Regions from separate parts of the Halobacillus sp. ABH2_015 genome, predicted to be linked through region 2. Evidence: riboswitches for the same ligand, from Rfam matches in the RefSeq annotation. Region 2 holds a riboswitch; the other holds the start of a gene.
The links. A riboswitch is a leader RNA that binds a small molecule or an ion and turns the genes downstream of it on or off. The one in region 2 is predicted to bind S-adenosylmethionine.

Region 1 (16,386 bases), 100 kb from region 2:
CCGCAATGCTAAGCAGCTGATGGTGAACAATGGGGATGATCTCCTGCAGTCGCTCCTTCAATTCAAGGACCAGGGATTTGACCTGAGTCGTATTGTCATTGAAGTGACTGAACATGATTTTGATGAAGACTTTGAAACCTTGAACCACCTTCTGCTGTATTTTAAAACGTACGGTATCCAGATTGCCGTGGATCATGTTGGAGCAAAGAGCTCGAATATCGACCGGATCAGACTTTTGGAACCCCATATTTTAAAAATTGATACAGGGATCATCCGCAGACAGGATGGAGATGCTTTTCAGGATATCATGTACTCGTTATCTATGCTCGCCCATCGGATCGGGGCGGCACTTTTATTTGAGAATATCGAGGATGATTTTCAATTGTATTTTGCCTGGAAGCACGGCAGCAGATTCTATCAGGGATATTACCTTGCCCACCCATCCTTCGACCCCATAGGTAAAGGGGCGCTGTCGGTGGATATCAAAGAACGGATGAGCGGCTTTGTACAGCGGGAAAAACGCCTGTTGGAAGATCGTCAGCAGTATGTGAAACATTGGGAAGCCAAGGTGAGACAGCTCCTGGCCAGGTGGGAAGGACCAAAGAAATCCGATGCGTTTATTGATGGGGTGACGGAGAAGTTTCACAATGAAAGCTTCCGTATGTTCATTTGCCACATGGACGGTCAACAAGTATCCTCCAACTTCCGTAAAAAAGAAGACGACTGGTTTATGGAAACGGATAAAAGAGGATCCAACTGGGCTTTCCGCCCGTATTTTCTGGAAAATGTGATGAAAATGAGGGAAACGCACGCCGGTCTTCTTTCGGACCTTTACTCGGATATTGAAACGAAAGAAATGGTCCGCACATTCAGCTTTCCATTAACCGACCAGCATTTTCTTTTCATTGATTTGAGATACGCTTATCTATATGATCACGCATGTCTGCTTGCCTGAACAGCGGCACATTCCACTTCTCGCAGAAAGGCCTGAGGAACCATCGAAACATGGTCCCTCAGGCCTGTTTTGTTTACAGAAAGAGAATGTGATGAAAGGGTCTACGTTGGTGTCTATGGAATAAAGTAAGGCAAGGAGGGATGGCAGATGAAAGTGAGAGCACTGGAAGATGTTGTTGGATCCAACAGGGAAGTGGATGGAGGGAACTGGATCAGCCGGCGTTTACTTGTTGCTGAAGATCATATGGGTTATTCTGTCAACGATACTGTAATCAGGGCGGGGACGGAAACGAAAATGTGGTATAAGCATCATCTCGAGTCGGTCTACTGTATAGAAGGGGAAGGCGAGGTCGTGACTGTTTCTGATCAAAGGACCTGGCCCATTCGCAAAAACACTTTATACGCCTTGGATCAGCATGATGAACACGTGCTCCGTGCCTTCACGGATATGCGGATGATCTGTGTGTTTAATCCACCTTTACAGGGGCGGGAAAAACACGATGCAGATGGTACGTATCCAGCAGATTCAAAACAAGGGAACCTTTGATGTAAGGGGTGTTTTCCTTTTCTGTATTTTTTTGGTAACCTAACAAAAAAGGCAGAAAGGGAGCATGTTATGGAAAAAGCGTTGGATGAAGAAAGCGTGGATCAAATTTCCATTCGGATGAAAAGCCGGAAATCCATGTGGTACAACTTTCTGATTATGGCCTTTCTGGTGGGGGTTTCTCAGCTTTTCTTTGAATCGGTGACTGGAATCATTTATCTTGCTGCCATGCTCTTTTTCGGGCTGTTTTTATATGAAACAACAATGGCACGTAAGACGAATGAACAATTATGGCAGATTTGGGAAGAGCGTTGGCTGGAACGGCCGTTTTTCTATAGTCTGCGCTCGTCATTTTCCCAATCGGCTCAAGTTTGGCTTCCGGCTATTATTACTACGGATTTTTCCTGGGTTATGGCAGTTGTTCTCTCCGTGTTTAGTCTGGGGGTCGGTTTTTATTCCGGGTATCAAAGGTGGAAAGCCAAAAACCATTATTGCCGTATCGCTGCAGGGAAGGGTAAAGCGGCGGTTTCATAAATGAATAAAAAGAGGAAGAAGGGGAAGGCCCTTCTTCCTCTTTTTATTTTATATAAGATGAATGTAAATCTTTTTTCAAAGAGGTTAACAGTCTGGTATTCTATTAGTGAGAAAGGGGAGAGGAAACCTTGGATCCTATACATATCGACGTTCCCTATGTGCTGCATACGAAACGCCTTCGTCTACGGAGGCCGGAGGCTGGAGACGGCCCGGCGGTTAATGAAGCTGTTCATCGGTCGGAAAAGGAGTTGAAGCCGTGGCTTCCTTTTGTGCAGGAGATGCCTTCGATTGAAAATACAGAAAGCAATATCAGGCAGGCCCATGTAGATTTTATGGAAAGAAAAAAACTCCGGTATCTTGTTTTTCACAAGGAGAATGGAGCGTTTGTTGGGACGACTGGACTTCATACTATTGACTGGGATATTCCGAAGTTTGAAATCGGGTACTGGATCGACACCAAATGGAGTGGGCATGGGTATATGCAGGAAGCCGTGCGTGAAATAACGCGGCTGGCTCTTTATGATCTCGGTGGAGCGCGTGTAGAAATCCGATGTGAAAGGGAAAATGAAAAAAGCAGGCAGGTTCCCGAAAAACTTGGCTACCATCTTGAAGGAATGTTGCGTAATGATGATCGATCCGTGGATGGGAAACATCTGACAGACACGTGTGTCTACGCAATAATTAAAGAGCGGAGGCAGGAACATGTATGATGTGACCATTGTCGGTGCTGGTGTAGCGGGAACATTTATGGCCTACACCCTTGTCCAGAAACACCCCGGACTTCAAGTGAAAGTCGTAGACGTAGGAAAACCGTTGAAAGAGAGATCCTGCGCACAGGGGCATGGACAACCTTGCACGTGCTCTGGAGCCTGCGATCAGTACATAGGCTTTGGCGGTCTTGGGAATTCAGAGGGAAAATTCAATTTTACCAACGCTTTTGGTGGAGAGCTTCCACGAAAAATCGGCGGAAAGGAAACCGCCCGCCTTATGAAAGAAGTGGACCGCATTCTAACCGGTTTTGGAGGAGACCGTGTGGACATGTATTCAACAGATAACGAGCATGTGAAAAGAAGGGCTGCTTGTGGTGACTTGACCGTTTTAACGACGGAGGTACGCCACCTTGGTACTTCTCTGTCGAAGGAGGTATTTCAAAACCTATATGAACACTTAGTCAATAAGCTTTCCTTTTCTTTTAACACCCATGTCAATTCCATTACACGGGTGGGTGAAGGTTTCCGTATCGTTACAGATTGTGAGGAGTTTCTAAGTCGAAAAGTTGTGCTTGCGACAGGAAACAGCGGCCGGGAGTGGTTCGCACGGATAACGGAACCGCTTGGCATCGAACCGAGGGAGACGCGGCTGGACCTGGGTATACGGTTGGAAATGCGGGGCGGCCAGCTGGATGCTCTCCTAAAAGAATCATTTGAAACGAAACTTTTGAAAAAAACGTCACGTTTTACGGCCTACACATACTGTATGAATCCCAAAGGCAGGATTATTCGAAAACATCAGCATGGACTTGTCATGCCTGATGGTCAGAATTCACGAGAACAAGGGGTGCCGGGAGAAAATTTGAATTTCACTTTGTTTGTCACCCGTTACTTTCCGAGTCTAAAGCAGGCGGTGGAAGAAGCATCACGCGTCATTGGAGGAATCAATCGTTCGAGGGGAAGAATCGTGGTCCAGCGTCTTGAAGATTTGAAAAAGGGAAAGGGGACGACTTCAATTCATGCAAACTCCGTGATTCCTTCTCTTTCCGCTGACGAAGGATCGCTGATAGAAGAAGTGCCACATATTTATATAGAGGCTCTCATCGAGTTCCTGACCTCTCTTGAAGCAGCGATAGGTGAACCGGTGGATCCTGACACGCTGCTTTATGGGCTTGATGCTAAATTTTACGAACCAGTTATTCCAACCAACAGGAATTTTGAAACGGACGTCCCGGGACTTTTTCTGGTCGGAGACTGCTCATCCGTCACTCATTCCTTGTCCCAGGCAGCGGCTAGTGGGATTTATGTCGGAGAGGTAATAGGAGGGTAAAGGAAACGACCGTTTTCCTCAGCCTTTAGAAAAAAACATATCTTTTCCTGGATCATACCTTCTCATCTGGATGTTCGCGTCCGGCTGACGGGTGGATGCCTGCCGCGGTCCCGGCCTGTGCTGACTTGGGCAGGAAATATAAATCGTTGTATGGAGTAGCTTCACTTGGGTATGCTCTTCCATACCAAGGAACAAGAAGATTGAAAATGGTTAACCGCATCAGCGGTTAACCATTTTCAATCTGGGTCATCGCTTCCTCCACTTGAGCGGCATCCATGACGTTCATTAATCGGATGGATTCCCCCGGTTTTACAGCATGCTCCGCTGTTATGGAGATGGCTTCTGCCTTGTTGGTCAAGTTGAAGTCATCGAGGGTTACCGGCAGGTTCATCTCCTGGTAATAAGGGGTGAGTGCTTCAATTTCATCAAAGCGGCCTTCCAGAGCAAGCTGGACGAGAATACCATAAGCCACTTTTTCTCCGTGAAGGAAAGCGTGGGTTTCCGGTACTTTGGTCAAGCCGTTATGGATTGAATGGGCTCCGGCGATTCTTCCATAACTATCCCCGTATCCACCGACCATACCGCCAGCCATAATAATGGTTTCCACAACTCTCATGAAGGCAGGTATGACGGCTTGCTGACGAACGGCTTCCACAGCTTCTGTACCATCTTGTATGAGAACATCCCTGCATAATCCGGCCGCGTGCAGCGCAATGTCTACGGAAATCGGTTTGGAGGCGAGAGACCTCGTGAGAACATCCGCTTCATACCATTTGGCGAGCGTATCGCCGATGCCGGCCCTGAGATAAGGTTCCGGGGCACGAACGAGCAGATCAGGCTCTACAAGCAGCATCCATGTACTACGTGGATAAATAATGTATTCCTCAAAATTCCCTTCATCATCGTAAAACACACTGAGCGGCGTCCAAGGTGCGCAGTTTGAGGCTAGTGTAGGAATGAGCACGACTGGAATATTCAATTGATCGGCACAGGCTTTTCCGAGATCAAGGACCTTTCCGCCTCCGATGCTGATCAAGACGTCACAGTCCCGCAGGGCTTCACTGAGACGCATGACCTCTTTATGGGAGCACTCCCCGTTATAGGCTTCCGATTGGACCGGCATCGTCAGCTTTGGAAAATAGGGCTGAGCAGCCTTCCACGACTGCTCACCGTGAATGATTCCTGCTTTTGCAAAGGCCTGGTTTTCCAACAATTCCGGTATATTCCTTAAAATTCCAGGATCAGCTTTATAAATCGCAGGTGCTCCTTGTACAGTTACGTTTTTCATGGTTGATCACCTCTGGTAATGATATAGCCATCATTATCCAGATGACAGAATAATATGTCAATAACAAAACCGGGAGCAGGCCCCCCGGTTTTGCAGCTTAACGGTTTCGGAATTCCTGAAGAATGTTCAGACCTGTGGTGACGGCCTGACTCATGGCAGAGCCCCCGCCGTAAGCAGCTGATACACCCATCGTTTCATAAATTTCCTTGTCCGAACAATCTGCTTCGACGCACTGATCCATGTGATAGGCAATACTGGCTTCATCTCCATCTTTCACACTGATGGCAAGAGCCATTAAGTGCTTGGTACCTTTGCTGAGTTCTCCGTCTTCAAAGAACGAGCCGGTAAAGTGATTGTATTCTTTTGTGGCCTCCGGCAGGTGTTCGGTCAGGGTTTCAATGCCATTTCTATATTCTTTAAGCAGGTCTTCTCCTTGTTTGTTCATTCTTTCACTCTCCCTTTTCTTTGTTATTCCTTTTATTCCTTCCTCTTCCAGTCACTTAAACAACGTAATAGGCTTCCCGGCACATCCCTGTCCATTAATGAAATGTTGGGAAAATTGTTTACAAATGCAGAATGATGCGTTAAAGTTGTAAATCATAAACGAATAGCAACAACTAATTCTTATCAAGAGTGACTGAGGGAAAGGCCCGTAGACGTCACAGCAACCTTCCATGTGGAGTGGTGCTAAATCCGCCGGAATGATATTCCGGGAGATAAGAGTTTGGCTGATAGTTATGCGAAACTCTCTTCTTGATAAGGAAGAGAGTTTTTTTATTAGGTAAAGGAGGACGGTTATGATTTCCATCCAGGAGCTCAGTAAAATTTACACATCCAAGAAAAAACAGGTGATCGGGGTGGACAAGGTTTCTCTCGATATTCAGGAGGGGGAAATCTATGGAATCGTCGGATACAGTGGAGCTGGTAAGAGTACACTCCTCCGATGCATGAACATATTGGAACGCCCGACATCAGGAGAGGTTTATATCGATGGGATCGATCTGCTTTCTCTCTCCAAAAAGGACCTTAGAAAAGCACGACAGTCCATCGGCATGATTTTCCAGGGGTTCCACCTTGCTATGGGGAAAACGGTTTTGGAGAACGTGGCCTTTGCTTTGAAAGCGGCCGGTAAACCAAAACAGGAGCGCAATGATCGTGCCAGGCGTCTGTTGGAACTTGTAGGTCTTAGCGATAAAGCCGATCAGTACCCCGCTCAATTGAGTGGAGGGCAGAAGCAGCGGGTCAGTATTGCCCGGGCACTGGCCAACGATCCTAAAGTGCTGCTGTGCGATGAAGCAACTTCCGCACTCGATCCGAACACGACACAGTCGATCCTGAAACTATTAAAGAAAATCAACCGGGAGCTTGGACTGACCATTGTATTGATTACACACGAAATGGAAGTGGTGAAAGAAATCTGCGACCGTTGTGCGGTCATGGAAGAAGGAAAAGTGGTAGAACAGGGGGCGGCCTACGAAATTTTCGCCTCTCCTCAAAATGCTTTGACAAAGCGGTTTATTCGAACAGTGATCGATTTCCATGTTCCGGAAGAACTGCTGAAAAACAGCCGCGGCACCATTGTCCAGATGAAGTTTACCGGCGGACAGGCGGGAGATACGGTTGTGTCGGATCTGCTTCAGAACTATAAAATCAAGGGAAACATCCTGCATGGAAATGTGGATTATATACAGGAAAAAGCCCTCGGTACATTTGTTATGGAATTAACCGGTGACCCGCAGGAAGTCGGGAGAGCTGTGGAAAATCTGAAAACGATACTGGATGAAGTGGAGGTGCTGAATCATGATCGATCAGCTGATCAACCTGTGGCCCGAGCTGAATAAATCATTTATGGAAACATTGATCATGGTAGGGATCGGACTTGGCGTAGCCGTTATCGCCGGTCTGCCTCTGGGGTTGCTGCTATTTGTTACCGACCGTGACTTGTTTTTGGAAAACAAATGGATCAAAGGAGCTGTGGGCATTTTTGTAAACCTTGTCCGTTCCATTCCATTTATCATCCTGCTTGTGTTTTTATTCCCATTTACTAATTTTCTTTTAGGTACGACAACAGGACCGATTGCCGCCTCCGTTGCTTTATCGGCCGCAGCGATTCCTTTTTATGCAAGAATTGTAGAATCATCCGCCAGGGATATTGATAAAGGCGTCATAGAAGCGGCTATCGCATGTGGGGCTTCCCCATGGCTGATTATTAAAGATATCATTTTTCCTGAAATCAAGCCGGGCTTGATCAGTGGTTTAACGATAACAGCCATCAGCTTGATCGGGTATTCCGCAATGGCCGGCGCAATTGGCGGTGGAGGGATCGGCGACCTCGCCATCCGGTACGGGTATTACCGTTATGATAATTTCGTCATGTTTACAACGGTTATTGTGTTGATCGTCCTTGTTCAGGTAGTCCAGTACGCTGGGGATTTCCTGGCAAAAACAGTGAAAAAAAGTTAACCCAAGACGAAACGAAGTTCAGGAGGAAGATAAAATGAAAAAAATCGTAACCTTGTTTGCAGCTTTAACAATCATTACTTTTTTGTCTGCCTGTGGTGGCGGAGAAGAAAATGCAGATGCAGAAGAGAAGAAAACCATCCGCTTTGGAGCTACATCCGGTCCTTACAGTGATATGGTCACCGAAGCGATTGCTCCGCTGCTGGAGGAGAAAGGCTATGAAGTAACCAATAAAGAGTTTACGGATTATGTGCAGCCTAACAAAGCGTTAGCCAATGGTGATCTGGATGCTAACCTGTTCCAGCACAAAATCTATTTAGAGTCCTTTGCCGAAGAACACAACCTGGATCTGTCCGAGGTCATTGTTGTTCCAACAGCACCTATGGGTATTTATTCCAGTGAGTATCAGAATATCGATGGTGTTGAAACAGGCAGTACGCTGGGGATTCCCAATGACCCGACGAACCTGGCCCGAGCGCTGATCATTCTTGAAGATGAAGGTCTGGTCACTTTGAAGGAAGATGTAGACCCTCTTCGTGCCTCTTTGAACGATATCGTAGAAAATCCAAAAGAAATCGAATTCGTTGAAGTAGAAGCCGGCCAGCTGCCACGACTGGTGGACAGCGAGGATCTATCCATGGTTCCTGGTAACTATGCGCTTGCTGCCGAGATGGATCTGCTGAGTGCTCTCGCCCTCGAAGATATGCCGGATGATTATAGAAACCGGGTAGCTGTCAAGACCGAAGATCTGGATGCCCAGTTTGCCAAGGATATTAAGGAAGTTGTGGAATCGGAAGAGTTTGAGGAAATCATGGATGAAAAGTTTGAAGGCTTTGGTAAGCCACAATGGATGAAAGAAGAATAACATGTGAGCCGTCTTCCTTTGGAAGGCGGCTTTTTGAATGGAGGTTTATGCAGGTGAAGAAGGAACGATGGTATTTGACCGGGATGATCTGACGTGTCGGACAGAACTGGAGGAATTTATCAACCATCGGTCTTATGATGGAACTATAGCAGGCGCGTGATTTTTCCTGCTATTCTGAAACTTATCTCTGTGTGATACGTAAGAAGGGTCAGAAAGGACGAAGAAGGGGTGGAGAGCAAATGGAGGTTGTAATCAAAGTGGACCGATTGACCAAAAGCTTCGGAAAAGTGCAGGCTGTCAAAGGCGTCTCATTTTCCGTCAAAAAGGGAGAAATTTTTGGGATCATTGGACCCAATGGAGCGGGCAAGACAACGACGCTGGAAATGATTGAAGGAATTTTGAAGCCTGACAGTGGAACCATTGATGTGCTGGGACTTACGCCGAATCGGGAACTTCAACAATTGAATCAGCGGATTGGTGTTCAGTTTCAGGCGACATCCATTCAAAAGAAAATGAAAGTGAAAGAAGCCCTGGATTTATTTGCTGCTTTTTACCCAGGAAAAGTAATGAAACAACAGCTTGTGGAAATGCTGGGGCTGGAGGAGAAAATGAATGTCCGTTTCGAAGATTTGTCAGGAGGATGGAAGCAGAGGGTTACCCTGGCACTGGCGACCCTGCACCAGCCGGAAATCATTTTTCTTGATGAACCGAGTATGGGACTGGACCCCCACGCCAGAAGGGAAATGTGGACGTTGATCCGCCGGTTGAGAGAGAAAGGAAGCACTATCGTGTTGACAACCCATTATATGGAAGAGGCTGAACAGCTCTGTGACCGGGTGGCAATGATTTACAGTGGTGAACTGAAAGCAATGGACCGGCCCTCCGTTCTGCTTGAGCAGAGTGGTGCCATGCTGATCACATTTCAAAGCGATGATTTTCCTTATGTAAAGCTTCCATCTATGCCGGGGGTGGTCAAAGTTGAAAAAGAAGAAGATACGTTTAAAGTGTACAGTGACGATCTGCAGCTCACCAGTTATCATCTCTTCGCCTATGGTCATCAAGAGAATCTATCCTTAAATCATTTCCAATTTGCTAAAGGGACGTTGGAGGATCTTTTTGTCCAGTATTTGGAGAAGGAGGAAGCCAGATGAATGTCGTATGGAAGCTTGCACAGCTGGAAACGAAAATGTTTTTCCGCGACCGTCTCAGTGTATTCTGGACCTTTTTATTTCCAGTCGTCATGATCTGGCTGTTTGGATCCATGTTTGGAGACAATGCTGAAGGAAACTTTTCATTTGCTGCGTTATTTGTACCTTCCTGGATCGGAGTAAATATCGTGACCACTTCCTTTTTCACCTTGGGAACCGTTTTGGCCGGCTACAGGGAAACCGGAGTCCTGCGCAGATATCAATCCACCCCTTTACAGCCGTGGAAGATCCTGGCTGCTCACACAGTTCAAGGGACGGTGATTTTTCTTTGTTCTGCTCTGCTCCTTCTTGTATTTGGAATGTTGATGTATGACCTGGAACTTCCACTTTATATGGGAAGCACACTAGCTGCTCTTTTTCTAAGTATCGCTGCCTTTTTCCCTTTTGCTCTTTTTATTACATCATTGGCTAAAAATACACAGTCTGCGGCTGCGATCAGTTCATTGTTTTTGAATGTGATGATTTTCTTGTCAGGGGCTACTTTTCCCCTGGAAATGATGCCGGAAGTCCTCCAATATACAGCCAAAGTCCTTCCGCTTTATTATGTGATCGAACTTCTGCGTGGGACGTGGAACGAAGCACCCATTTTTGAATATGGATTCGAAGTGTTTGTATTGATCGGCATTGCCGTCGTTTCTACAGTATTAGCCGCGAGGTTTTTCCGTTGGAGTGATAAATAAGGAAGAGGCAGGTTACCAATGACTTAAACAGGCACTGATATCTTCCATCTGCATAGTGGTTGAAAGAGCTGTCTCAGCTGAGGATTATTCGCAGCGAAATGACATAATAAATCCCGTCCCGCGTGGAGGTGTCACCAATACAGGACGGGTTTTACACCATTGAAAATTAGAATGGATTGGTAGCCCATTGAAGGGACTGTTTAATGAAGATTCTTGGATGAAGCTTCAATTGAGCCGTCATATACTCGGCAATATCCTCCGGCTGCATATATTTTTCCTTATCCTGCTCTTCCAAATGATCTCCAAAGACAAGCTCTGTAGCCACAAGACTCGGGTTCAGGGTGAAGACACGGATGTTGTTTCTGCGCACTTCCTGCATCAGCGCTTCCGTCATTCCCTGTATAGCGAATTTCGAGGCGCTGTAGGAAGTGGATCCTGCAGTTCCCTTTATACCATTGCTTGAAGAAACGTTGATGATATCCCCATGATTTTTCTCCATCATATCGGGGAGGACCGCCCTGGTCACATGGTAGGTACCGAATACATTGACTTCAAAGGTGCGTTTCCAATCTTCAGGATCGATATTCAGGAAATCCCCGTAAAGCCCCATGCCGGCATTGTTAATGAGGATATCGGCAGAGCCGATACGCTCTTTTAATTGTTCAACCGCCTGTTCTACGTCTGACTGCCGGGCAATATCTACAGAGACTGCAGCGGCTTGTACTCCATAAGCCCTTGCTTCGTCTGCTGTTTTGTTTAACTCTTCTTCTGTGCGGGCCATTAACCCGACGTGCACGCCCTCAGAGGCAAGCTTGAGAGCGGTGGCTTTTCCGATCCCGCGTCCGGCTCCTGTAATGTAGGCGGTTTTTCCCTTGATTTCCTGTCCCATTTTAATCATCCTCTCCAACATTCTCTCCTAAAGTGTAAACCGAAGAAGAAGAGGAATCAAAAAATGTTACTCCATGTTGAAGTTCTGTGTGCCAAAGTCCTTAATACGAACTTCTGCTTTCACATCAATATCCATCTGGGAGAAGATTTCATCCCACTCCTCTTTATGTTTATTCCAATAGTCCGGCTGATGGATACGTACCCACTGGGAAAGGTGGACAAAATCCGTTTTTAATTCTTTCTGCGCGATCTGAAGAATGGCATTGATCTTATCCTCGATATTTTTGTCCGCGGCTTTCTTGATTCCTTCTTCCCAACCCGTTTCAAAAACGTTGCGGTCGACGCCCCAGTCCTCGCCAAGGGATGTGGTCACCTTTACATCAACACTCATGGAAAGTTCCCCGTCAGAGAAGGAAACGTCAAATTTGGAATCCGCCCCCTTAATTTCCAGAACGACGGGTCCGTCTACGATATTTTTTTCGCTTAAATAAATGTATCCACCTTCCACATTGTTATGGAGGTAACGGACGCCTTCCATCTTTTCAAGTGGAATCCAGCCGATATATTGGGACGTTTTTCCTAAAATGACGCCGGCTCCGTAGGATTTGATATTTCCATTAATCATAGCCATTCCAGGTATAATAAAGCTTCTTTTTTCTGAAATATACTGGGACATATCTCCGATCGTTAAGTTTTTAGGGTTGGTATTATTCTTATGGTAGTTTTCACTTAATTCTTTAATTTGGATGGATGGAAACAGCTCTTTTTCCGGCTGGGCGTTGAATATGTTCTGAACAGGATCCATTGTAATGAATACTGGAACAGTCCGGCGGAATTCGTGGTCGCGGATATAAAGGTCAATCAGTTGGCTGAGCTTCTCTTTTTCGAGCAGCCTGGTTGAGAATAAAATCGATTTTAAATGAGTATAGTTTGGCGGTCGGTTACTCTCGAGTGAGTTCTCACGAATCATCTCAAACAGCGTTGTTCCGGTTGATTCGAGATTTTGATACGGGCTGTCCTGCTGGGAACTGTCCTGTTGTGTAGGAATCTGCCCGGGCTTTACATATTGATTAATCATTAACATGTGGTCATCTTCGGCAACGTCTAAAGCAAGTCCGGTAACAATACCGACATCTTCAATTTCCTTAATATCCCAGCATCCCGTTAACAGGAAAGTCGAACAAACCAGACAGAAAATAGGTTTAAGTGTCATGCGTCTGCCTCCTCATCAATGATACGATCAGTAACAGTCCAGGGAATCCGATGACCGCAGCCGCACTGATCCATTGAATGTGAGAGGAGTAATCCAGCACTTCTGTAAGGCCTTCCGGATAAAGGGTGATAGTGAAAATCAAAAGGCCTGCGGCAGCCATACACCACCAGCCCGGCTTCGTTACTTTCCCAATGCCGAGAATCATTCCATAAGTATAAGTCACGAATGAAGTGAATACAGTGATCAGCCAGCCGAAAATGAAAATCAATTCAAAACGTTCAAAGAAGAAACCTTGAAATTCAATGCTTTTGGCCATCTCGATCGTGGGAAACGTGCTTTCCTTTAGTTCCGCTATGCCTAAAACCCCGATGGTTAAAATGTGAAAAATCACATAGATCACAGCTGTCACAATAATACTGGTCCATACAGATAAAGCCAGTTTTTTTATTTTTTTCGTTTTGATGAGGGGAGAGAAAATCATCAGGAATTCAATGCCGATAAATGAAAAGAAAGATATCTTCGATTGGGTGACCGTTGTCATAAGATTGCTCTTCAGGACAGGCCTTAAGTTTTGAACATCCACATCTTTGAAACTCAGAAGAGCAAGAATGAGAAACATGAACATCATGACAGGAAAGTACAGCTGGAAGAAACGGACGACATCTCCAGGTCCGTTGCTGATTAAATAAAGGCTGACCAGCATAAATGATCCAATGATGATATATAAGGGAGTGGTATCCAACAGGTAATTTTTTATAATCGCTGTGGTCACTCTTAAAATATAGGAGGCTACAATGAGACAGTGAAAAATGAAAAAGAGGTTGATCAGCGTTCCGACCCATCTGCCTGTGATCTTTTTTGACATATCAAAGAAAGTGAGACCTGGATAACGGGTGACTAATAAAACATACAAAGTGGCGATCAGGCACATAAGAAAAGCGCCGATGATGATACTGACCCATAAGTCCGGGGAGTTCACAGCATTGGCCAGGTCACGCGGCATCAAAATGATCCCTACGCCGATCATCGCTGATATAAAGATGACGATCAGCTGAATGGAAGTCAATTGTCTTAAATCACTCATCCAAACCACCTTCTTTATCAAATCGTAACCGGATCAATGTGTCTTTCCATCTGTTTGGGTAATAAGGAGCAAAGGGTTCCAGGTAAGGGACTGTAAAGCTGTTCAACCGAATCAAATGGATACTCAGAATAAAGACGGCGAGGATTAAGCCGTAAATCCCGAGCATAGCAGCGACAAACAACATGACGAAACTCACCGTCCTTAACGCAAGGCTGAGGCTGTAATCGACAATGGTAAAGGAGCAGATAGCTGCAAAGGCGACGACGATGATCATTAATGGACTGACGATTCCGGCTGTTACAGCTGCCTCACCTATTACTATGGCTCCTACAATGCTGACAGCCGGTCCAATAGGCTTAGGCAGACGAATGCCGGCTTCCCGGAGGATTTCAATCGTCATCTGCATAACAAATGCTTCCATGAATGAAGGGAAAGGCACACCTTCTCTTGTCTTGGATATGGAGATGGCCAGATCTGTTGGAATTAATCCATGATGAAAGGAAATCAAGGAGATATAGATAGATGGCAGCATAACAGCAAGAAATGCAGCAGCAAACCGCATGAGACGAATGAGAGACGCAGGAATCCATTTGAAGTTGTAATCATCTGATGTCTGAAAAAGGGAATTCAAGGTTACAGGTGCTAACAGGACAGAAGGGGATCCTTCCACGAAGATGGCCACCTTTCCCTCAGCCAGGGCGTTGGCGACTTTAGCCGGTCGTTCGGTTTCCTGGAGCTCAGGAAATAAAGAGAACGTATTTTTCTCCAGGCTTTGTTCGACCACCCCTCCATCCGGGAGGTAGTCTTCTTTAACGGCCTTTATACGCTTTCTTACTTCTTCCAATAATTTTTCATTGGCTTCCTCTTCCACGTAGGCAATGGTTACATGGGTGAAAGCTTTCAAACCGAGAGAAAGGTGTTCGAACTTTAAATGTGTAGATCTCAAGTGAACACGGAGGAGCTTGATGTTTTCTTCCAGTGATTCAATAAACCCATCCCGGGCGCCCCGGAGAGTCATTTCAGATACAGGCTCTGATACAGCACGGTAATGGAATCCGCACGTTTCAACAGCATATACGGTTTCTCTCTCAAGCATTAGTGTATATCCATTGAGAAGGTGACTGTCCATATCCTTTGCTTGAGAAAGGATCGTCAGCGGTTCTGCCGAAAATGCATGCTCTACGGTTTGGTGATCCGGGTTGTTCCACTCAAGCAGCGGGGCAAGAATGGAATCCTGGATCTTAGTCATATCTGTAATAGAAGGCATATATAAAACATAAATGTTGTGGGAATCAAATGGGATGGTTTTGATCGTAACGCAGTCATCGTTTTTCTTCTGGGACAGGTACTCCTTGACATTCAACGGAAAGCCCTCCATAAGATTCTTGGAATTTTTATTAGTATGAGCCAATCATGAGGGATTACCCTGAAAAGCGGAACAGCCTTCGAAATGGAAGAAACTGCTTCATTAGCTGCAGAAAAATAACAAAGGATAAGAAGGAAAGGAGGGTGGAACATGGGAAAAAAAGCGAAAAATAAAAGCAAGAAGGATTTAAATGCACTTCGAAGAGAAAAAGGGGAAAAGAATGGTACAGGAAAACAAGATCCATACCGCTGAAAAAAGCCTGCTCCTTTTTGAGGAGCAGGCTTTTCATTACCGGTTGTCTTCTTCGATTTGATCGTTCAATTTTGTAAATCGGTTTTTAATGACAGAAGTATCAGCAAATAAATCATGGATGCCCTGGTGGCGTTTTGTGAAGGCCACGACAAGATAGGGAAGTCCTCCGAGGGCCATGCTGATATAACGTCCGATGCACTCCCGGAAGATAATCTGACCATTACTCATCCTGCTGCGTGTCAGAGACACAACGGATAGACCGAACACCATCTTCCCGAGTGATGCCTGGAAAAACTTGGTCATCAGAATGAAGTACAGGAAGAAAATCAAGGACGTCATGATATTTTCTGCACTGAACAAAGGGATCCACATTTGCGCATCCTCCAGGTTAACGAGGCGCAGCAGTGGTTTTGTTACGATGGAATTCACACTCCAGATGACGAGAAGGTCGATGAGATAGGCAAAAAAGCGGGGGATAAATCCCGCAAAAATGACTCTCTGTATATCATCCTTCTGTTGAAGGACTAAAGTGGATAATGGGTGACTGGGTTGTTCAAATTCTGTAGTTTCCATCTTTACTCCTCCTTATTCTGTGTACATGTACATCAATGTCGGACCTTGACGCTCACTGATCAGCTGTTCAATATAACGGATCTCACTGTCTGGCATCAAGCTCTGCGCCATTGGGAAATCAAACAAAGATGTGATTGTATTCTTGTATTCAAACACCTGTGGGTCTCCACCGATTTCTTCTTTTAAAGCAGCAAGGGTATCTTCGCGGAAGCCGATCTGGTCAACAAGTCCGTTTTCAGCTGCCTGCTTACCGGAATAAATTCTTCCATCAGCCAGTTCCTTCACACGGCTTTCAGACATATCTCTTCCTTCAGAAATAACGTCAACGAACTGTTGATAGGATTCATCAACCAAGGTCTGGAGAATTTCCCTGTCAGCCTCCGTCATTTCTTTTGTGGGACTCATAATATCCTTGAACTCGCCACTTTTGATCGTGT
Region 2 (16,386 bases):
GTTTGACAAAACTCGACAATATTTTGCAACAAGAAATATCTTACTCTCACGCTTTACAGTAATCAATAGAAATAGAAAGATAGAGAATTCATGCATTTTTCGGGGAAAAACGAATATTCCGCATAATTCGTAATGCATGAAATGGAAATTGTTTTTGGGTACAATCGAATTTGAGTTAAAAGTAGCAGCTCATCAAGAACATACATGAGAGAGGTTGATAGACATGGTTGAAAACAAAGTTGTATTTATTACAGGAGCAGCTCAGGGAATCGGGTACCAAATCGGAAAAGTCTTTGCAGAAAACGGTGCAAAAGTCGTCTTGTCTGATATTAATGAAGACGGTGTACAAGAAGCCGCAAAGTCGCTGACCGAGCAGAACTTAACGGCTATGGGGGTAAAAGCGGATGTTACGAGCGAAGACGAAATCAATGCCGCTATTAACCAGACGGTTGAAACCTATGGCCGCATTGACGTACTTATCAATAACGCAGGGCTTCAGCACGTATCTCCTCTTGAAGAATTCCCAACAGAAAAATTCAAGTTGATGCAGGACATCATGCTGACAGCACCATTCATCGCAACGAAAGCGGTCTTCCCGATTATGAAGGAGCAGGGGCAGGGACGTATCCTGAACATGGCTTCCATTAACGGTGTCATCGGATTCTCTGGTAAAGCCGCATACAACAGTGCCAAGCACGGAGTCATCGGCTTGACGAAAGTAAGTGCCCTTGAAGGTGCAGAACATGGCATCACAGTCAACGCTGTAGCCCCTGGGTATGTAGATACACCACTTGTACGTGGTCAATTGAAGGATCTTGCCAAATCCCGTGGCGTGGAACTGGAAAAGGTGTTGGAGGAAGTTATTTATCCACTAGTTCCTCAAAAACGCCTGCTTCAAGTAGAAGAAATTGCAGACTACTCTATGTTCCTTGCCAGTGACAAGGCGAAAAGTGTAACAGGCCAAACCGTCCTTATTGATGGTGGATATACAGCTCAGTAAGTAAACGAAAATGATTGATAACATATAAAAGGAACCGTTCATTGAATAAAATGAACGGTTCCTTTTTATGTAGAAATAGACGGCTGTGAAATGAAGGGTCCATCAGCCCCGAAGCTGGTTGACGGCTGATCTTCCCGTTTCCCGGTGGGTGGCGCTGCTGTTTTTCTTTGATTCCTGTACGACGATGACAGCCGTAATGACGAGGCCGACCCCTGCGTACTGCCAAAAGGTCAACTGCTCCTGAAAGACGAGAAAACCCATGAGTGTGGCGACCACTGGTTCAATGGTAGCGATAATGGAGGCCTTGCTCGATTCTACGAAACTCAAACCTTTCGTGTATAGAATAAACGGAAGCATCGTAGATAAGAGCCCCAGTCCCAGTACATAGAGCCATGTGGATACGGTTGAAAATAAAGAAGCCTCATTCCAAAGGACGCTGAATGGTACGATAGCGATCGATGCGAATACAAACGTATAAAAGGTAACCGTCAGTGAATCATAGTGCACAAGGGCAAACTTCCCGAAAATGCTGTATAACGCATAAAAGAATCCTGATCCAAGTCCAAGAATCAGTCCATACATGGAAATGGATTGTTCCGAATGTGGAACGATGCCGACGACAAGGGCACAGCCTGTAAAGGTAATCAAAAGAGCAGAGACTTTCCGCAACGTCAATGATTCTTTGAAAATCAGCCGTGAAAGCATTGTGACAAACGCCGGAGCTGTGTAGAGAAGGATGGATGCTACAGAAATAGACGTTTCCTCAATCGCACTGAACAAGCACCAGTTAAAGAGGACGATACTGATGATCCCCGTCCCGATAAAGTATCGGCTGTCACCTGCTTTTATTTTAAAGAAACGGCGGTCTTTTGATAATAGGTAAATCCCCAGAAGCAGGCTGGCTGATAAAACCCTCAGCGACACGACTTGTGCAGGGGTGAATCCGATATTGTACAAGTAAGTGACGTAAAAACCGATGATCCCCCATAAAGCGGCACCTGTACCGATTGAAAAAAGAGCAGACTTTTGACTCATTGTGACTTCCTCCATACGATTTGATATATGGAATGCTATCAGAATATGGAAGGATTGGATAGATTCTGTTCCTTCTTTTCTAAAAAAACGGCGTCTGTATGGACGATGATGCAAAGATTGCCGAGACCTGCACAGAACGGCTGACCCGTAAGCGGATCAGCCGTTTTCCTGTATAAAGGACCCGGGTGTTTATAAAGAGGAACGGAGCAGAGTAGACGAATTATAAACATACAGGGGAGGTTTGGAAGGAGAAATGTGTGCATGATGGATGAATAGGGTGACCTAAAAGAATAGGAGCAAGGAACCCGGTGTAAAGTCTCTTTTTGGTCATTTTTTCCTCATGTTATACTATCCTCTTCATTACTTAAGGGGAAAATGGACATCAAACCATTAGAACCTTTCCCCCATGACCTAGACGATTACAAGAGGAGACATGACCATGCAGACGATATACTACGGAGGAAATATTCTTACTATGGAAGAGGAAAATACGTTTGTTGAATCGATTTTAATCGAGGATGGATGGATTAAACATAAGGGCGCACTTCAGGAAATCGAGAAGGAAGCACATCCATCAGAGGTGGAAAAAGTGGACTTGAAAGGGAAAACGTTAATGCCTTCGTTTATTGACCCCCACGGGCATATCTCTTTTGTAGGTCCGGTTTCCCGGATGGCAGATCTGAGCGGCTGCGAAAACTTTGAAGACGTCAAGCGCACGCTTCGTCAATACATAGAGCAGCAGGAAGACGAACAAGACGGAGTGATTATTGGGTTTGGCTATGACCACACGATATTGGATGAGGGACACCACCCTGCCAAGGATATCCTGAACGAGATCACAGATCGACCTCTCTTTGTTTTTCACGCTTCCGCTCACATGGGTTGTGCTAACGACGCTCTTCTGCAAATGGCAGGCGTTGATTCCGAAACGGAGGAAGTCGAAGGTGGAACCATTGGCCGGATGGCAGAAAGTATGGAACCAAACGGATATTTTGAGGAAACAAGTCTTTCATTGATTCAACCGTATCTGCAACAAGGGATGGAAATGGATGCTTTGAAGATGGTGGAAGAAGGACAGAACGTTTATATACAGAATGGGATAACAACTGTGCAGGATGGAGCCGCCTCTCAGCAGTTCGTCGAGTTGTGTAAAGCCTTAGCTGAAGAGGACCGACTGCTTATTGATGTCGTATCCTACCCTCTTATGGACACCAATCCGAATGAGATCTTTGCATCCAACCCTCTTTATGCGAAGCAATACCATAAACGCTTGAAGCTTGGTGGATACAAAATGTTCTTAGATGGCTCTCCGCAGGGGAAAACAGCCTGGCTTACGGAACCTTATGAAGGAGAGGAAACGTATAGAGGCAGTGCCTGGTACAGCGATGAGCAGGTGAAGCAGTTTACAAAACAGGCGGTTCAAGACAATGTTCAATTGTTAACTCACTGCAATGGAGATGCAGCAGCCGATCAGCTGCTGAGAAGCTATAAAGCTTCTGTAGAAGAAACGGAAGATCCGGAGAAAGATGTGCTCAGACCGGTCATGATTCACTGCCAGACCGTCCGTGATGATCAGCTGGATGAAATGAAGAAGATTGGAATGATCCCTTCTATGTTTGTTGATCATACGTATTACTGGGGAGATGTCCACTTGAAAAACCTCGGTGAAGAGCGGGGAAACCGGATCAGTCCGGCTAAATCAGCCATAAAAAAAGGTCTTCCTGTCAATTTCCATCAGGACGCTCCTGTTATCAAGCCGAATATGCTTCAAACGATCTGGAGTGCTGTGAATAGAAGAACGAGAACAGGAGTAACGATTGGAGCAGAACAGCGTACGACCGTGTATGAAGCTCTTCAAGCCGTTACGATTCATGCCGCCTATCAATATGGAGAAGAAGAGACAAAAGGAAGCCTTCATGCAGGGAAGCTAGCTGATTTGGTCATCCTTGATCAGAGCCCGTTCCAAGTAGACCCCATGCAGATCAAAGAAATACAAGTAGAAGAAACAATTAAGGAAGGGCGCACCTTATACAAAAGGGAAGAAAACCAGGGGAATCCAAATGCATTGTGAGCCTTGCCGTTTTCGTTTTAATAAAGCCGCCTGTCCAAGTAGGACAGGCGGTTTTTTTGCTTAGGCTTTCGTTTTATACGATGTTATATGATCCTGCAGCGTGTCATCGCTGCCGAATAGGAAGTGTTTCTTCATATCTGGAGAATACGTGGAGTTTACAGCTGTGCGTCCGACAGTTTCGACTACTTCACGAAGCATAGCCGGAGACGCTCCACAGCAGAGTCCCAGGTAGTTCACACCTATACCGTGAGCTTCCTTAGCCCATTCCGCCAGTTCATAGCGGTTCGTATAGAGCGGGTCGAGAGATGTTGGGAACGTTGTTTCCGTTGGAAGCGTGCAGGCACAGCCACCGTCCGGCAGGTTGAAGAAAGTAGGATGCTCCTCCGTTGTCCGGTAAGGGATTGGAAGGGCCCCAACATAACCGTCCACGGTTTTACGGATTTTCTCAACGTACTGCTGCATCGTTGCCGGACCGCGGAAACAGTTCATTCCTACAACGAGCGCCCCTTTTTCTTCTAATAAGCGGCAGGCCTCTTCGACTTCATAGCCATCCCGCAAGACGTTCTCCCCCATCAGACCGAATGTGATGACAGCAGGGAGGTCCTGCTTTTGAATTTCTTCAAGAGCAATCAGAGCTTCTTCATAGTAGTAGAAGGTTTCACCATTCACGAAATCTACACCTTCCTCTTTACACCAGCCGATCATCTCTGCAAACATGCTCCTTGTTTTCTCAACAGCTTCAGGATCATCCGGATTGAACAGGTTGGTATTGGAAACGTTCCCAGCCACAAGAGCTTCTTCCTCTGGATGCTCTTGAGCCACCTCTTTAGCCAGACGAATTGCCTGACGGTTGAGCGGTTCCAGTAATTCTTCTTTTCCAATAATTCTCATTTTTTCGCGGTGACCGTTATACGTGAATGCTAACACAACGTCGGAGCCCGCAAGCATATAGTCTCGATAAGTCTGTTTGAGTGCCTCCGGGTTATCCAGCGCTACTTCCGGTACGAAGGATCCAGCTTGTAAATAGCCGCGGCGCTCCAATTCAAACAAGTAACCTTCTCCACAAATGACGGGTCCATCCTGTAACCTCTGCTCTAATGATCGTTTCATTTCACAACAACCTTTCCATTTGGTATTGAATAAATATATTAGAAAGCTCATCCTTCTAAAGGAATATGCTGACTCACAGATTCTGATGGAGCTCTTTTTAACAGAAGAAGTGGTGTATATTTCCATTAAAAAAAGACCTCCTTTGATAAGGGGCCTTCCATTTTTCTAGGACTCCTTATCTTCAAGGCAGTAAAGCTGCCTTCTGGATTTAGCACCGTGCCAATGGCTGGTTGCTGAGGTATCAAAGGGCCAGTCCCTACACCTCTCTGGATAAGTTCGTATGTAATTTTTAAAGCAGCTGATCCGTTTGATCAACGCTTATCCTTTCGCTTGCGTTATACATTACAGGAAAATATAGTGAGAATCAATAGAATTTTCGGAAAAAATCCACCGGTATTTAAAAAACGAAGAGAAGAAGGATGCGCCGTTACGACGATAATGGGAAAATGAACGTAGATTTATAGGTGGAGGGGGTCTCTTCATTATGAAACTTTATACAAGGCATTTCGTAGTCCATTATAGAAGGCTTGTGTTCTGTCTTAACCGGAATGGTTTTTCTGTCTTAGGGATTGTGCCGGGAAGTGCGTAAAAAATGGAGGGAACGTTTATGTCTATGCTTTAGATACCTTGGCAGACTGGAAACTTGGCTAAATAACCGCTGAGTTGAACTCGGGGCACTACTTTAAAAGAAGACGGGAAGATGTTTCACTTCAGGTGGCAGGGGCAGGAAAAGAAACAATTACGACAAAAGGAGGGATGAGGATTACACCTGATATAACAACGGATGAGATCCTCCTTTCCCCTTCGACCGTTTTGCTGCTGCCCGGAGCAGATACGTGGAACTGATGTATCCATCAACCCATCATACATAAAGCAGCAAAGCTTCTGGACTGTGGGACGACGTTTGCTGCCATTTGTGGGGCCACACCGATGCTTGCTGAAGCCGGTTTGTTGAACATTCGTTTCCATAACAGCAACAGTCTTGAATATCTTTATATGGTCCGTCCGAACTATGATGGGGAGGCGTATTACAAGGACATAAAGGCCGTAGCGGATCAGAACCTTATAACAGCCAGCTCTGCAGGAGCCCTTTTATTTGCGAATCTTATACTTAAGCACTTGGACGTTTTTTCGGAAAGAACCCTGGAAGCGTGGTATACGTACTTCAACACAGGTGATCCCCGGTACTTTTACATATTGATGGAAACCTTAGAGAAATAGATTCAATAGAAGATGAAAGTGATGTCTCAAGGTGGGAGAGGAGGAGAGCATGTACAAAGCAATCCATTTTCTATTCATCATTCTTATCTTTATTGTGTATCATGTCGTATCATTCGGAGATACTCCCGCTCCTTTTGGGGTAGGCGTCAAAGAGTTGGGAGATCAGACAACGAGGGTCGAAGAATATAATTGGAGAGGAAGCACCGTTCATCAAACTGTTATAAGCTGGAAGTCGCTGGAGGACAAGCCGGAAGAACTGACGTATCTCTGGGTGAATGAAAAACAATTAAGACAAATGTATGCGGCCTTCCTTTCTTATGTCCTGCTATTGTTCTATTTCCCTCTATCTAAACTTATAAGATTGAAATCCAGCATCAAAGAGAAGGATACGAGTCTGAATCCTTTTTGGAAGGGAGTTTTATTTATACTGGGTACAGGCGTCTACACAGCCGTATTGATCACCGGCATTGTGCAATACCAAGAGCTGTTGGATGAAACCACTCGCTTACTAGCTGAACTGGAGCCACTAATGCATCAGGATGAGTGAAGACATTTCAGATTACATCACGAAAAAAAAGGGAGCACGATAAAAGTGGCTCCCTTTTCTTTGTTCAATGAGAGGGTCGATCTATACGTTTACTCTGTCACCCTGGTGACCTTGCTGATCTGCATAGGTTCCTCCTGCAGCGGAAGGCCTTTTTCGACACTCCCTACATCACATAGTGGAATGAAACTGGTTGTCCCAGGTACAAGTAGATCATCGATTTCAAGAACATAGTCTTCCAGTCCTCGATACCTGCCGACAAAAATGCCTGCTCCTTCTTCTACGAAGAAAGTGATGCCAATCGTATCTCCGCAGCGGAAACGGCTGGAGATGACATTAGCTAGTCCAGTAACACAGCAGCTGCAGGTGATTACATCCACATCGGGATGAGAATCCTTTTTACACGGTTTATGATCCATACCATACACCTCCTGAATATCAAGATAGTACATTCTATGACAGGATATGAACTATGGTATAGATGAATATCACAGTCGCTGAAAAGATAGAGAAGCAGATGGGTTTTCTATTATTTTTACTAAGGCAGCCGGAATAATACAGACCGAATTATACATGTAGGTAAAGCATTCCCCATTCGATGATGAAACGTAAACCTCGTTCTTTGCTGAAGTTACCCATGGTCGAAGTTCATTTCGTTTTCAATTCGGCTTTTGTTGATGAATCGTATAAGGCCATAACCCCCTCAGAATCCACACCTCCAAAAAATCATCGATTTCGTTCAGGAACAGTGCCTGTCATCAGGTTCAGGAAAGAGGATGATTTCCATAGAGGGGATCGGTTGGGATCTAGGATAGGAGGTATAAGAAAGAAAGACTTTTCAAAGGAAATGATTGAAAAGTCTTTCTTTTTTCATAAGCGTTTAAAACTCTTTTTTCAGCGGGAATCGGGGGAAAAGGTTATTCATGAATTGAAGTTTAAAAACAGCGGGGTGATGGGATAATGAGTCCGGAACAAATAGGTTTTGCGCTATTATACATTGGTGTATTTCTTATCATCGGGAAGATTATCAGAGTAAAAGTGAAAATATTTCAGGATCTCTTTTTGCCGGCATCGATTATCGGCGGCTTTATAGCTTTATTATTAGGTCCGCAGGTGCTTGGGAAAATTGCAGCCCAATTTGTATCAGAAGGGCATTTCTTAACGAACGGCATTATGACAGATACGATTATCCAGGTTTGGTCAGCCCTTCCAGGGTTAATGATTAACGTAGTATTTGCTTCTCTCTTCTTGGGAGCGGCTATGCCTAAATTGAAAGACGTGTGGACCTACGGCGGCCCTCAGCTTGCCTTTGGCTGGGCCGTCGGGTGGGGACAGTATGTCATCGGCTTGTTAGTCGTACTGCTGATTTTAACACCCTTTTTCGATATTCCAGCGATGGCCGGTGCTCTTATTGAAGTGGCTTTTGAAGGAGGACACGGTACAGCGGCGGGAATGGCAAGTACATTTGAAGAGCTAGGTTTTTCAGAAGCCTTCGATTTAGCGATCGGCCTGGCCACTGTGGGTGTTTTATCAGGGGTCATCTTTGGTATTATCTTGATTAACTGGGCGGTCCGGAACAACAAGACCGAGGTCATCAAGGATGTTGATGGATTTTCTGAACTGCGGAAGAGTGGCATTATGGAATATCAGAATCGTGAACCTGCCGGGAAAATGACTCTCCGTCCTGAATCCATCGAGCCGTTATCCTTTCACCTCTCCATCATTATGATCGCCATTCTGATTGGCTGGGGTATTTTACAGGGACTGATCGGACTTGAAAGCATCACGATTGCCAATTGGACAGGATCAAGCTTCATGACATATATTCCATTGTTTCCGGTTGCTATGTTCGGCGGCATTATCATTCAGATTTTCTTTAACAAAAATGATAAATACAACTTGATTGATCGGAGAATGGTGAACCGCATCCAGGGGCTGGCTCTGGACTTGTTAATTATCTCAGCCATCGCAACGGTTTCCCTGGAAGTGATCGGGGACTATCTTGTGCCTTTCTTAATTTTGGCTGTGGCCGGGATTTCATGGAACCTCTTCAGCTTTATTTTCCTTGCTCCCAAGATCATTCCAAATTACTGGTTTGAACGAGGGATCGGAGATTTTGGTCAATCCATGGGGGTGACGGCCACGGGCCTTCTATTGATGCGCATCGTCGATCCGGACAACGAGTCCCCGGCATTTGAAGCTTTCGGCTATAAGCAGCTCGTTTATGAACCATTTTTAGGAGGTGGCCTCGTCACCGCACTTTCTGTCCCATTCATTGCCGGGGTCGGTCCGTGGGCCGGACTTATTCTCGCTTTATGCATGACGGCCCTGGGTATATTGGTCGGCATTTTCCATTTTGGGAAACAAAAAAATCAAGAGTAGACAAGGAAGCTGCTTAAACGCAGCTTCTTTTTTTCGTCAAGAACGTTTGGTTTGTTCTAAAATAAGGAATCATTTATTAAATTTTGAAACTGGATGCCCCTGGTGTTCGTAGAGTCAGGAAAGAACGAGAGGTGGGGGTTGTTTCATGATCAAAAAGGTTTCCATTGTCTTTGCTGTTCTTTTTTTTACTGCAGGATGCACATCTTCCCAGTCTTCTTTAGACCATGAAGAAAATACCACAACGAAAGATGATGTATCGAAAGTGCTCACGCAGCTGTTCACAGGACCGGGAGAAGAGGTTAAGGAGTTGTATGAAGAAGGCAGTTATGAAAAGGTTCATGCCTATTATACGGAGCAGTTCGCACCCTATTTAACGGAGGATTATATGGATCAGGCGATGAAGACGAATCTGCTTACAAGGTATCACCAACAAGCGTAAAGCAGTGAAGTGAAGATGGAAGTGGAAAATAAAGACATCCAGCAAAGCGACGTAGCAACAGATTATATTTTTGATTACCAGGTGAATGTAGATAATGGTGAAACGGCTGATGTTCGTGGGAGAGTAAACACAAATGAAGATGGGGAAATCACTCGGATCTATTTTACGGAGGGCCAGGCATTGAGGCATGCTTTTGATACCGTGGAAAAAACATCGGACGGATTATTTGAGTATGACCATTCAAGTCTGGAGACCCGTTCTTCTGATGAATCGTTTCAGCCCCAATTCCCTCAAGTGATGCCTTATGAGGTGCATGGTGTCGAAATAAAAGCTGGAACGAAGGAAGATAAAGATACTCTTTTAACGTTTATTTTTCATGGTGAGTCGGGAGAATCCATGACATTGACCACGATGAAAGAGGAAGACCTTTCATTGGAGGGCATGGAAACGGAAGAGATTGCTGTTGGTGATGGTACAGGAAAGTATGCCGTGGATAACAACGCAAAGTATTTGAAATGGACGGCAGAAGCTATTACCTATAAACTCGAAAGTCGTCTGGAGCAGTTATCTAAAGATACCCTCGTTTTAGTAGCGGAGTCTTTTGAATAAGTGGAAGCTCATGTCTATTTATGTGGAGGTTAAAGCGTTTTATAACCACAAGAGTCCGCTGTTCCCTTCCAAGCATAAAAAAGGTGGTGCTGAAAAAATGAACAAGGACATCATGCTATGCCCTGACTGTGGCCGTAAACTCAAAGCGGGATACATATTCTCTCCGCGGAAGATTTGCTGGTCAGAATCGCCTGATTCGATTGTTATGGATTTTGGCAGTGAGGTTCTGGTAGAAAGTGCGCTTCTTAAAGTAAGGAAGATTCCAGCTCATAGGTGTGAAGCCTGTCAAAAGGTGATATTCGGCTATGAGCAGTAGAAATGACGGAGATGAACGGATTTTAAAAAGGCATCCTGAGAAAGAGGTGTAAAGGAAACCGCACGGGATTCTCTAAGGAACCTTGGATCGGCGCAGTCTTTTTCTGACTGCTGGTTGGTCACCTTGATTGATTATCCTTCAAATTCGATAAACCATACGACATCCTTTGTCCCTTCTCCAACAAAATGGTTTAATGAAAGAAAGGAAAGGGTGGGAGAACTGTGAATATTCTCATAAGTGAAGTAATATGGCCGGAGGGCGTGGAGATTCTTGAGAATCAAGGCCACGAAGTAACATACGATAAAGAATGGTATAAGAACAGAAGAGGACTGCTGGAGCATCTTCGGGACGCTGATGCGTTGATTGTACGGAACCAGACCCAGGTGGATGAGGAGCTGTTGAGCTGTGCACCAAATCTTAAGGTCATCGGCCGGCTGGGCGTAGGTTTGGATAATATTGAACGGAACGAAGCGGAAAACCGGGGAATTTCTGTCATCTCAGCTAAAAACGCGAATGCCGTGTCTGTGGCGGAGTATGTGATGCAGGCGGTTCTCAGCGCCGGCCGCCCTCTGCATGAAGCCCATAAGAGTGTGACTGAAGGCAAGTGGGAAAGAAAGGTACATACCGGATTTGAAATAAGTGGAAAAACGCTCGGGTTCATTGGTCTGGGGGAGATTTCCCACAGGACAGCAAAACGGGCAAAGGCTTTCGGTATGAATGTGATCGGCTATGATCCTTTTCGTACTGAATATGATTATATGATTGACGAAACGGGCGTTGTGAAAAAAGAATGGGAAGACGTACTGAGGACGTCCGATTTTCTTTCCATTCACGTGCCATTCAATGCGGCTACGAAAAACCTTGTGGACAGAGAAGCCTTACGGATGATGAAACCTTCTGCCTGGGTCATCAATACCGCAAGGGGCGGCATTGTCGATGAGACTGCTCTGGCTGACACCTTACATGAAGGGCGTTTGGCAGGTGCTTTTCTCGATGTGCTGGAAAATGAACCTGTCCAACCTGAAAACCCTATCCTCCATGCACCGGGCGTCAGGCTGACCCCTCACATCGCCGGTTTAACAGAGGAATCGCAGAAGAGGATTTCTGTTATGATTGCGGCGGAAGTGAATCAGGAACTTCAAGGCATCCCTTCTTTGTGCCGTGTATAGTTTTTAAGCTGTATTGACCACTTCTCTATCCTTCTGCTATAGTTTTACTAGTTATGAAGGGGAGTAGCTTTAACAGTAAAGTCATCATGACAGAGTTTCCGCTCTCGGCTTTACTGGCGGCATACATGCTGCTGGCAGGACCTTTACCAATCAGGGTAAGGGTCTTTTTGTGTGCTTCTGTAAACGATACAGAAGCCTTCATCAGGAAGGGGAATAAAACATGGAATCTATTTGGATTGAATACGGGTGGACCCTGTTAATTTTAATCGGTCTTGAAGGTTTGTTATCTGCGGATAATGCTCTTGTTCTCGCCGTGATAGCTAAACATCTGCCGGAGGACCAGAAGAAACGGGCGATCAATTATGGAATTATCGGTGCTTTTGTTTTCCGTTTCAGTGCTTTATTTGCTATATCGTTCATCGCCAGTGTATGGCAGGTGCAGGCTCTTGGTGCCGCCTACCTGATCTACCTTGGTTTGAAAAATATATTATCGAGGGAGAGTGACGATGAAGAAACAGCACAGGAAGGAAAAGGAAAGGGGTTCTGGCCGACGGTTGTGAAAATCGGGTTTGCCGATTTGGTTTTCGCTATCGACTCCATCCTTGCTGCTGTGGCGCTGGCTCTTGCGCTTCCGGATTCACCGCTGCCAGTAATCGGAGGCATGGACGGTGGTCAATTCATCGTGGTTATAACAGCAGGTATTGCCGGTTTGGTCTTGATTAAATTCGCTGCTTCCTGGTTCGTGAAGCTTTTAGAAACACGTCCAAGTTTGGAGACGACGGCTTATCTAATTGTTGCCTGGGTCGGGGTGAAACTTGCTGTCATAACGTTATCCCATAAGGATGTCGGTATACTGGATGAACATTTCGCTCATGGTCTTGTGTGGACGGTGATCTTCTGGACCCTTTTACTTGGTATCGCTGTCGGTGGCTGGTTCCTGTCTGGTCGTCACCTGAACAGAGCCTACGAAAAAAATGCTTCTTAATGAAAATGGATCCCATAGAAGGGGTCCATTTTTTTGCATTATCGGACAATTCTTACTTGTTATAAACCTATTGCGGCCCTTTTTTTCAACTGGTATCATTTATCCTTTAGTTCGAAACGGTAGCACATGAAACAGTGGATGAAAAGGAAGAGGGGTTTCAACATGATAAATATCTTATGGGGGTTAGGCGGAGTGAGTGTCGTCTTCATTCTGGCCCTGCTATTTTCAACAAATAGAAAAGCGATTCGCTGGAGAACCGTAGGCGCAGGTCTTCTGCTGCAGGTTTCTTTTGCCTTCCTGGTTTTCGCAACCAGTGGAGGGCAGAAACTTCTCGGAGCCATGTCTTCCGGAGTAAGTAAGCTGATCGGATACACAGAGGAAGGAATCGGTTTCCTTTATGGACCGCTGATCAATCAGGATGGGATGGGCATGCTGTTCGCCTTTCAAGTCCTGCCGACAATCATATTCTTCAGTTCCTTGATTGCTGTATTGTATCACCTTGGTATTATGCAGATCGTCATAAAGTTGATCGGAGGATTCCTGTCTAAAGTTCTCGGCACGACGAAGGTGGAAAGCATCAATGCTGCAGGGAACATTTTTGTCGGACAGACAGAGGCGCCGTTATTGATCCGTCCATTTATATCCAAAATTTCCAAATCGGAATTGTTTGCTGTGATGACTGGTGGATTCACCTCTATAGCCGGGTCAACGCTTGTAGGATATACACTTCTCGGCATTAACGTAGAGTATCTGCTGGCCGCTTCTTTTATGGCTGCACCGGCGGCCCTTGTGATGGCTAAATTGTTTCTTCCAGAGACTGAGCCGCGTTCGGAAGAGTTCTCTGATATCAACCCGGAAGACAGCGATACGTCGAACGTATTTGATGCTGTGGCAAACGGAGCGGTGACCGGTTTACGGCTGGCCTTGAATATCGGAGCGATCCTGCTGTCGTTCATCGCCCTTCTGGCCCTGTTGAACGGGATGGTCAGCTGGATCGGTGGTTTGTTCGGCTTTACGATTACCATTCAGCAGCTGCTTGGATATGTGCTGGCTCCTCTGGCATTCGTGATTGGTGTCCCTTGGGAAGAGGCTGTTAGAGCAGCTGGATTTATTGGGGAGAAAATCATGGCCAATGAATTTGTTGCGTTTTCCAGTCTTGGCGAAGCTAAAAATGAATTAAGTGCGAAGGCAGAGATTGTGACGACCTTTGCATTAACGGGCTTTGGCAGCCTGTCTGGTATCGGCGTACAGATCGGCGCCCTTGGCGGCCTTGCTCCTGACAGGAGGAAAGACGTAGCCAACCTGGGTCTTAAAGCTGTCGCTGCCGCAACACTGGCCAACTTCCTGTCAGCCAGTATTGCTGGAATGTTTCTGTTATAAGACGAAAGCACCTGAGATGCTCAGGTGTTTTTTTGTGTGCTCTGTTCGAACATCCGTACGTTTATCTTTTTATGGAAAAGGCAAAGGAGGAAGGACTACAGATTACAATTGGAGGAGTATTCGTGAAGAGAAGTCTTTTAATTATTCTGGCTGCTATAGATATTCTATACATGCTTACCATCATTTTCAGATATGATTTCACCTTTGAAGGGGCAATTAATCTATTGTTCGGCTTTGCCTTCGCTGCAGGCATCGTTGTTTCTGCTCTCTTCATATTTCAGGCCCAGTATAAAAAAGGGTTTCATCCCATATTATCTATATTCGTACTGGCTATGAGTGCCGCGTCCTTAGCATGGCTCGCCTTTTTCAACTTTCTAGCAGACTTCATATCCTGAAGCATACCCGGGGGCACTCCCCGGGTATTTGGTATGGTACGATTGTTATCGCAAACTTTTCTGCCGGAAAAGATAAAACCTGCCCTCCCGGGTAGACTGGATGTACAAAGAGTTCTGCTTCATAAAATTGCAGAATACTTGGAATGATTTAAAAATCAGGGTTGTTTTCGCTATAATAGAACCATAGACAAGAGAGGGTGTTGGTATGAATCCATTGGAAACACGAATGAAATTTCGAAATCAGGAGTTGACTGGAACAACTTCCGGCTTGTGTGAACAGTATATACAAACCAATCTGGTAACGCTTCCGAAAGCCTACGCTTTCGATTTTCTTTTATTCTGTATGAGAAACCCAAAACCATGTCCGGTTGTGGAAGTTATGGAAGCGGGGGTGACGAAGCCGGCTTCCGCAGATGCGGATATCCGCACCGATCTCCCGCGCTATCGGATTTATAGAAACGGTTTCTTTTCAGAGGAAGTCCTGGATTTGAACGAAGTCTGGCAGGATGATTTTGTTACTTTTCTCATTGGATGTTCCTTTACCTTTGAACAAGCCCTTCTTGACGGGGGGATTCCTCTGCTCCATCAAGACCAGAACAAAGTCGTCCCAATGTTTGATACGAATATACCCCTTAAAGAAGCAGGCATCTTCAAAGGAAATATGGTTGTAAGTATGCGTGCCGTTCCGAATCATTTAGTCGATCAGGCTTTGGAAATCTCCCAGCAATTTGAATCTTCCCATGGTGAGCCGGTCCATATCGGTTCTCCGGAGCAGATCGGAATCGACGACATTCAACAACCGGATTATGGTGAAGCTGTTACCTTCGACAGGGATGAAATGACACCGGTATTCTGGGCATGCGGCGTAACTCCGCAGAATGCCGCCCTTCAGGCACAGCCTTCGATTATGATAACCCATGCGCCCGGACACATGCTTATTACAGACGAAAAAGATCCAAATTATTCCTGATGTGGGAAGGGGAGGTGTGTACCATGGGAAGGAAAGTGATTCTCGACTGTGACCCCGGCCATGATGATGCCATATCGATTATTTTAGCAGCTTCTCAAATAAGTCCGCTTCAAATCGAAGCGATAACGACCGTGGCCGGAAATGTAGAAGTGGAGAAATGTACATCCAATGCTTTACATGTTTGTGGAATGATAGGACTGGACGTTCCAGTGGCTGAGGGAGCGGCAAAACCTTTAACAGGCGGTCCGGTGACAGCAGGAGATTTTCATGGGAAATCGGGGCTTGACGGTCCCGAACTTCCAACCGTTCCGACAAAAGAGCCGGTTGAACAGCATGCGGTGGACTTGATTATTGAAAAAGCTCTTCAATCAGAACAGAAAATCACGCTCGTCCCGACAGGTCCTTTGACAAATATTGCCTCAGCTCTCATCAAGGAGCCCGGGATTAAGAACAATATTGAGGAAATCGTCTTGATGGGCGGGGGAACGTTTGGGAACTGGACGCCAGCGGCCGAATTTAATATATGGGTGGATGCAGAAGCGGCTGAGCACGTATTCAAAAGCGGCATTCCGATTACGATGTTTGGTCTTGATGTGACACATCAAGCACTCGCCGACCGGGAAATAATGGACAGGGTTGCAGCTGTCGATCACCCCGCTGCCCAATTTGTTTTTGAGCTTCTGGAATTCTTTTCGAAAACGTATAAAGATGTCTTTAACTTTGAAGCCGGACCCATTCATGACGCGTGTACAGCTATGTA

Region 1: it holds a riboswitch for S-adenosylmethionine, as region 2 does, so the genes downstream of both, ACXAD6_RS10145 (methionine ABC transporter ATP-binding protein) here and ACXAD6_RS10725 (homocysteine S-methyltransferase family protein) in region 2, are expected to answer to the same signal.

The regions. Positions count from the first base shown of each region.
Region 1 is NZ_JBSWUG010000002.1:1,896,844-1,913,229, reverse strand. Features, by position in the region: gene ACXAD6_RS10180 (EAL domain-containing protein) at 1-955, shown strand, start outside; gene ACXAD6_RS10175 (ectoine synthase) at 1,103-1,501, shown strand; gene ACXAD6_RS10170 (hypothetical protein) at 1,571-2,032, shown strand; gene ACXAD6_RS10165 (GNAT family N-acetyltransferase) at 2,161-2,742, shown strand; gene ACXAD6_RS10160 (NAD(FAD)-utilizing dehydrogenase) at 2,735-4,072, shown strand; gene ACXAD6_RS10155 (iron-containing alcohol dehydrogenase family protein) at 4,299-5,360, opposite strand; gene ACXAD6_RS10150 (carboxymuconolactone decarboxylase family protein) at 5,458-5,805, opposite strand; SAM riboswitch class I at 5,982-6,083, shown strand; gene ACXAD6_RS10145 (methionine ABC transporter ATP-binding protein) at 6,158-7,201, shown strand; gene ACXAD6_RS10140 (methionine ABC transporter permease) at 7,158-7,823, shown strand; gene ACXAD6_RS10135 (MetQ/NlpA family ABC transporter substrate-binding protein) at 7,858-8,685, shown strand; gene ACXAD6_RS10130 (hypothetical protein) at 8,723-8,845, shown strand; gene ACXAD6_RS10125 (ABC transporter ATP-binding protein) at 8,925-9,836, shown strand; gene ACXAD6_RS10120 (ABC transporter permease) at 9,833-10,573, shown strand; gene ACXAD6_RS10115 (3-ketoacyl-ACP reductase) at 10,740-11,462, opposite strand; gene ACXAD6_RS10110 (Ger(x)C family spore germination protein) at 11,529-12,674, opposite strand; gene ACXAD6_RS10105 (GerAB/ArcD/ProY family transporter) at 12,664-13,758, opposite strand; gene ACXAD6_RS10100 (spore germination protein) at 13,751-15,121, opposite strand; gene ACXAD6_RS10095 (RDD family protein) at 15,413-15,949, opposite strand; gene sppA (signal peptide peptidase SppA) at 15,962-16,386, opposite strand, start outside.
Region 2 is NZ_JBSWUG010000002.1:1,999,842-2,016,227, reverse strand. Features, by position in the region: gene ACXAD6_RS10740 (3-hydroxybutyrate dehydrogenase) at 224-1,000, shown strand; gene ACXAD6_RS10735 (DMT family transporter) at 1,103-2,035, opposite strand; gene ACXAD6_RS10730 (amidohydrolase) at 2,475-4,106, shown strand; gene ACXAD6_RS10725 (homocysteine S-methyltransferase family protein) at 4,167-5,216, opposite strand; SAM riboswitch class I at 5,389-5,493, opposite strand; gene ACXAD6_RS10720 (DJ-1/PfpI family protein) at 6,066-6,437, shown strand; gene ACXAD6_RS10715 (hypothetical protein) at 6,487-6,984, shown strand; gene ACXAD6_RS10710 (hypothetical protein) at 7,074-7,400, opposite strand; gene ACXAD6_RS10705 (hypothetical protein) at 7,580-7,942, shown strand; gene ACXAD6_RS10700 (sodium/glutamate symporter) at 7,942-9,363, shown strand; gene ACXAD6_RS10695 (hypothetical protein) at 9,509-9,802, shown strand; gene ACXAD6_RS10690 (DUF4367 domain-containing protein) at 9,818-10,411, shown strand; gene ACXAD6_RS10685 (PF20097 family protein) at 10,422-10,727, shown strand; gene ACXAD6_RS10680 (hydroxyacid dehydrogenase) at 10,949-11,896, shown strand; gene ACXAD6_RS10675 (TerC family protein) at 12,117-12,881, shown strand; gene ACXAD6_RS10670 (NupC/NupG family nucleoside CNT transporter) at 13,047-14,261, shown strand; gene ACXAD6_RS10665 (hypothetical protein) at 14,333-14,656, shown strand; gene ACXAD6_RS10660 (putative hydro-lyase) at 14,862-15,626, shown strand; gene ACXAD6_RS10655 (nucleoside hydrolase) at 15,650-16,386, shown strand, end outside.